2 regions of the Paenibacillus marchantiae genome follow, and region 1 is predicted to be linked to the other one. Evidence: riboswitches for the same ligand, from Rfam matches in the RefSeq annotation. Region 1 holds a riboswitch; the other holds the start of a gene.
The links. Region 1 has a riboswitch for S-adenosylmethionine ahead of metA (homoserine O-acetyltransferase MetA). Riboswitches for the same ligand answer to the same signal wherever they lie in the genome.
Positions count from the first base shown of each region.

Region 2: it holds a riboswitch for S-adenosylmethionine, as region 1 does, so the genes downstream of both, PTQ21_RS31335 (methionine ABC transporter ATP-binding protein) here and metA (homoserine O-acetyltransferase MetA) in region 1, are expected to answer to the same signal.

Region 1 covers NZ_CP118270.1:3,093,385-3,096,576, forward strand. The annotation lists gene PTQ21_RS14310 (HRDC domain-containing protein) at 1-121, shown strand, start outside; gene corA (magnesium/cobalt transporter CorA) at 214-1,149, opposite strand; SAM riboswitch class I at 1,603-1,727, shown strand; gene metA (homoserine O-acetyltransferase MetA) at 1,962-2,879, shown strand; gene PTQ21_RS14325 (aminotransferase class I/II-fold pyridoxal phosphate-dependent enzyme) at 2,904-3,192, shown strand, end outside.
Region 2 covers NZ_CP118270.1:6,975,303-6,978,494, reverse strand. The annotation lists gene PTQ21_RS31345 (COX15/CtaA family protein) at 1-518, shown strand, start outside; gene PTQ21_RS31340 (Cthe_2314 family HEPN domain-containing protein) at 731-1,459, shown strand; SAM riboswitch class I at 1,590-1,731, shown strand; gene PTQ21_RS31335 (methionine ABC transporter ATP-binding protein) at 1,859-2,893, shown strand; gene PTQ21_RS31330 (methionine ABC transporter permease) at 2,894-3,192, shown strand, end outside.

The DNA.
Region 1 (3,192 bases):
ACATAAGGTGTATGGAGAAGAGAAGCCTGGCGGGAGCAATCTGGAGCAGGTCTACGAAAGACTGCGCATGATTCGCATCCGGTTTCGTCGTCACACAGAGACGGAGCAGAATGCAGGCTAGATTGGAAATAGGACGTTAGTTGTCATACAATAAGCTAATTATAAAAAAAGACGAAGCGTCTCCAAATGTGGAGCGCTTCGTCTTTTGCTATTTCAAACCCAATCTTTTTTGCGGAAAATAAAGAACATGCTCAGGCCCAGTGTAACCATTAGGCCAATAACCACGAAATAACCATATTTCCAGTCCAACTCAGGCATGTTCGTGAAGTTCATCCCATAGATGCCAGTGATAACGGTCAGCGGCATGAACACCGTGGTAATGGCGGTGAACACACGCATGATTTCATTCGCCCGGTTGGCGATACTGGATTGGTAAGCTTCTCGTAAGTTCCCCATCAGGTCGCGATAAGTCTCAAAGGTTTCGGATATTTTCACAGCATTCTCATAAATGTCACTGAAATACTTTTGCAGTTGATCATCAATAAGACGCAGATCTTTTTTATTGAGTGTGTTAATGACCTCTTTCTGAGGTCCAAGCACTTTCTTCAGCCACAGAATCTCACTGCGCAGCCCGATAATCTCATTCAGATGAGACTTTTTGGTATGCATCAGAATGTCTTCTTCTAGCTTCTCGATACGCGCTTCAATTCGGTCACCGACGGTAAAGTAATTATCAACAATTAAGTCAACCAACAGGTACAGCAGCTTATCCGGCGTACTGATTTCCTGCTCCCAAAGAATCGGTTTCAATGTCCGCAATTCGCTGACTTTCTGTTTGGTCACACTGATAATAAAGTGTCTGCCAAGGAACAAGTTGACGGCACGTAAAAAAATCTCTTCATCATCAAAACGAATGCTATTAATAACAATAAAATAATGGCTCTCATAAATTTCAATCTTCGGACGTTGTTCTTCATCACTCAAACAGTCTTCCACGGCCAGATCATGCATCATGAACAGCGGTTGAAGTACCGCCAAATCGTCTACGTCCGCATCAATCCAGTAAAACCCCTCCGCTGGTGGAGTCAGCGCCTGCTGAATGTCGTCCACCGGAATAAATACACCGTTATTTACCAACCGGATTTTCATTATTCATCTACTCCTTCTGCACCCGCCAAATGGGCGGATTTCATCAATATGGGCGCAAAAAGAACAGATCAGCCGGTCGGCAGCGGAGCCTGGAAGTCAGGACTGCGTTCGCTCTATAATCAAACGGAAGTAACGTCCCGCTGCCGGCATGCTGATATCAATTCTCTATGCAGTTTGTCGGAATTCGGCTGCCAGTCAGGCCTCGGGTCGCCATCCATTGAATATGTCACCTCTCACATAAGGGTTTATAACACTTGTCTAGTATACCGCTGGTACAGGGTCCTTTCAAGCGCAAAAATGTGTCGATTTCGCGCCCTGGAGCAGTGTATGACAACGGATGATGAACGGTTCCGATCCTGAGGAACAGACATTGAACTACACCTTGACGTGAGGGGATTAATGTCTTAAAGTAAAAGGTGAACCACACTAGTATTTACAATTGAATAAAGCGAAATCTTATCAAGAGTAGGTGGAGGGACTGGCCCGATGAAACCCGGCAACCGGCGGTATACCGCACGGTGCTAATTCTTGCAGCGACCAAGTGTCCAAGTGACACTGTTGTAACTGAGAGATGAGAGAGGCGCATATCTATTTACATATGACCTTTCTCGGAATCCGAGGAAGGTCTTTGTTATATGCACCGACTTCTCAGCAGTGATTTTCGCTAAGGAACTTGAGCTTGCCGCCAGCAATGTGGTTGCAATTCAGCGCCTGCAGGCAAGCTCATGGCAGCCTATAACTGTACGGATGCGAATCGTATCGAATCCGCAGTGGCTGCATCTATTTATGCACAAGGAGGAGTTAGAAACACCATGCCAATCAAAATTCCAGACACACTGCCTGCCAAGGAAGTACTTGCAGGAGAGAACATCTTTGTCATGGACGAGACATCTGCTTACCAGCAGGACATTCGTCCACTACGTATCGCTATATTAAACCTGATGCCCACAAAGGAAACGACAGAAACACAATTGCTTCGTCTGGTGGGTAACACACCCATTCAGGTAGATATCGTTCTGGTTCATCCGAAGTCTCATACGTCCAAGAATACTTCCCAGGAATATTTGGACTTGTTCTACAAAACCTTTGATGAGATTGAACACCGCCGTTTTGACGGCATGATCATTACAGGCGCTCCTGTAGAGCAAATGGACTTTGAAGACGTGAACTATTGGAAAGAAATCCAGGAGATCTTCGAATGGACCAAAACCAATGTGACTTCGACCATGCATATATGTTGGGCTTCCCAAGCGGGTTTATACCATCATTTTGGAGTTCCCAAAGTTCCATTGGATGAAAAATGTTTTGGCGTATTCTCACATACGATCAACAGATCCAATGTGCAGCTGCTGCGCGGATTTGATGAAGTATTCAACGTCCCGCATTCCCGCCATACGGAAGTGCGGCGTGAAGATATTGAAAAAAATGAAAACCTTGAAATATTGGCTGAATCTGAGGAAGCGGGTATTTTCCTGGTTGCTACCAAAGACGGCAAACAGATTTTTGCAACCGGACATGCTGAGTATGACCCTCTTTCATTGAAATGGGAATATGACCGTGATGCAGCTAAAGGCATGGACATTGCGCTGCCTAGACATTATTTCCCGAATGACGATCCTTCCCGTGTTCCCCCGGCCACTTGGCGGGCACATGCAAACTTATTATTCTCTAATTGGCTCAATTACTATGTGTATCAAGAGACACCTTACGATATTGGTCCGCAAATCTAATCGACATTACAGGAGGATGCTGCAATGGAAGACAATAAGTTGAAAATCGAAAGTCGATTGGCCCAAATTGGGTCTATCAATGAACCGGTAACGGGCGCCATTAATTTTCCGATCTATCAATCCACTGCGTTTCGCCACCCAAAGCTTGGACAAAGCACGGGATTTGATTATATTCGTACGACAAATCCAACCCGTAAAGTGTTGGAAGAAGCAGCGGCAGCGTTGGAATCCGGTGATGCAGGTTTTGCCTGTAGCTCCGGCATGGCTGCTTTGCAAACGATTTTCGCTTTATTTGGACAAGGGGATCATCTGA
Region 2 (3,192 bases), 3.1 Mb from region 1:
GTATTCGGCAGGAAGCTCGCCATGGTGGATTGGAACGACTGAATCGATATCCGCGAGTCAGCAAAGGGTTCCGAAATCTGGTGTGGTTTTCCACGATCTATACGTACCTCGTGGTATATACTGGAGCATTTGTGAGCCATACGGATTCTGCTGGAGGCTGTTCAGGTTTTCCGCTCTGTAACGGGCAGATTATTCCTGAGCTCTCGGGAGGCGTAGCTGTTGCTTTTGCTCACCGGGTGGCAGCTGTTTCATTAGTAATCGTCATTGCAATCCTCGGTCATTTTGCGTATCGCAAACATCCGGATAACACGGAATTAAGAGCACTTGGCGTCATTTCTGTTGTGCTGGTTTTGTTGCAAGTGGTTATTGGTTTTGGACTGATGCTCACGATGAATCGTCCGGAAGTGTATATGTTCGTGGCGCTGGCGCATATGCTTGATATCGCTATTTTGTTCGGTGTATTAACCTATATGAGTTTCCTGGTGTACAAGTTGCATCGGCCCGTTAATCGGTTCTAATATATCCGAATTATTGTAGTTCAGGGATAATCCAGTGAAGTTCACCATCCGATGATGTACATCATTGGACAGGTGAACTTTGTTTGATGTCAGGTGTGTCAGGGCACCCTATTGTAAGCAGCGGTCATACGTTTACTCTGATTCCGATTTAGTTTAATATGATGAATTATTATTAATTTGATGATCTGCAGAGTGGAAAGAGGAGGCTATATATGCTGCGAACGTTGCTGGGTGAAAAGCCGCGTAAGAACGAAGGGATACTAAAGGACGCGATGGAAGCGATGGCGGATACGCTTGAGCTATTTCAGCGACAGATGCATGTGGACCATGATCCTACCCATGATTTTCGTAAACTGTATATATGGACCCAGGGACTGATCTCTTCGCTGGATGAATTGGAACAAAGCTGTTTTGCAGCTTCCCATTTCCGTCAGAAAGTCAAAGCGGGCTCTACGGATGATATGACATTATTAGAAAAAGCGGAGTATGCCCGTTACGTCTATTTTTATAAGGATGGCTTCATCCGATGTTTTGCCATTTTGGATAAGTTAGGTACAGTGTTGAATGAAATATTTGAGCTGAATACAACCAATGTTAAAACTCATTATTCTTATTTCACCGTATTAAGACAGTTCGGATATGATAAGCTGCATTATGTTCTTGCTAACGAACTAATCCGGATCAAGGACTCTTATCGTGAGCCAATGAGCAAATTGCGCAAACGGCGAAACATGGAGATTCATTACATGAATTCCGAAATGCAGGATGATCTGTGGCAGCTGCACCAGACTTTGCAAGGGAAAGTGAAGCTGGAAGACCTGGATCAGCATCTCTTGGAACTCCGGCAGGGTGTGGATATGGTATGTGAGACGTTAAAAGCAGCGTATGGCTACATCAACGAGAAGTGGCATAAGCAGGTAATGAATCAACCGACGAACTGATTGGATAGTAATATTTGCCTTTGACAAATCGGAATACTTGGATTATACTGAGTTCCTGATCGACAGTTAGATGGAATTAACATTTATGACATTAACATTATAACTACTACTGAACTTATAAATTAAATATTTCTTATCGAGAGCGGCGGAGGGACAGGCCCGATGAAGCCCGGCAACCGATTTATAACTGCATGACAGCTGTGTCATACTTTATAGATGTTAGGTGCTAATTCCTACAAAATGGTGCAAGGCACGATTTTGGCAGATGAGAAGGTATAATCTTTCACGTGAAGAGCCCTTTTTGTTTCTGCAAAAGGGGCTCTTTTTTTGTACGATGAAGGGGAGTTTTCCTTTCATTCGGGTAAAGATACATGTAGGCAGTGGGAAGGAGCAGTAATTTTGATTGAATTAAAAGGTTTAACCAAGAAGTACGGTAAAGGCTCAAAAAGTATGACGGCCTTATCGGAACTAAATTTGAATATCCGCAAGGGTGAAATATTCGGAGTTATCGGTCATTCCGGTGCAGGCAAGAGTACATTGATCCGTTGTATCAATTTGCTCGAACGCCCCACGGCAGGCGAGGTTTGGGTTGATGGAATCAACCTAACCGATCTCAATAAGTCCGATTTGCAACAACAACGGCGTAAGATCGGCATGATTTTTCAACACTTTAATCTGTTATCCTCAGCTACGGTATATGACAATGTGGCTTTTCCTTTAAAGCTCGTTAATACGCCCAAGGCTGCAATTGATCGGAAAGTGAAGGAAATGCTCGCATTGGTTGGACTGGAGGACCACAGCAATAAATATCCGGCCCAGCTGTCAGGCGGACAGAAGCAAAGGGTAGGTATTGCGAGAGCGCTCGCGAGTGATCCGAACGTGCTGCTGTGTGATGAGGCCACATCGGCACTTGATCCCCAGACAACTGATTCGATTCTGAAGTTATTGCTGGATATCAATGAAAAGTATAACCTCACGATTGTTCTAATCACCCATGAGATGCACGTGATCCAGAATATCTGTGATCAGGTGGCGGTTATCCATCAGGGAGGCATCGTGGAGCAAGGGCCAGTGACGGAAGTATTCCTCAAGCCCCAGCATGCCATTACGCGTGATTTTATGATGCGAGACCATGAGGTGGGAATTGCATTAGAAGAGACTGCTCTGGCGAGTGCAGATGTCTCATTACAGAAGGATGGATCTTCTAAGCTTGTGAAAATATCCTTCTTGGGCAATAAAACCTATGAGGCGATTTTGTCCAGAACGGTTCGCAAAACCGGAGTGGATTTCGCCATTTTGCAAGGCACCATTTCAACGATCAAACAAGTTCCCTATGGACAGCTGACCGTTCGGTTTGAGGGGCAGTCAGATGAGATCAATCTCACCATTAAAGAATTAGTGGATCAGGGACTTGATGTGGAGGTGCTTCGTTAAATGGATTTTTCAACAGTGCGTTGGGAAGAAATCGGTAAGGCTTCAATTGAAACACTGCAAATCCTCGGAGCATCGGGCCTATTCACGATAATCATTGGTTTGCCGCTAGGCGTATTGCTGTTTATGACGGCAAGGTCGACTTCGATTCAATCTCAAGTGGTGTACACGATACTATCGTTTATTGTAAATATTCTGCGATCAGTGCCATTTATCATTTTGATTGTTGCACTCATTCCGTTTACGCGTTCACTGGTTGGCACTGCTACAGGAGTACTGGGCGTTATACCACCACTCGTCAT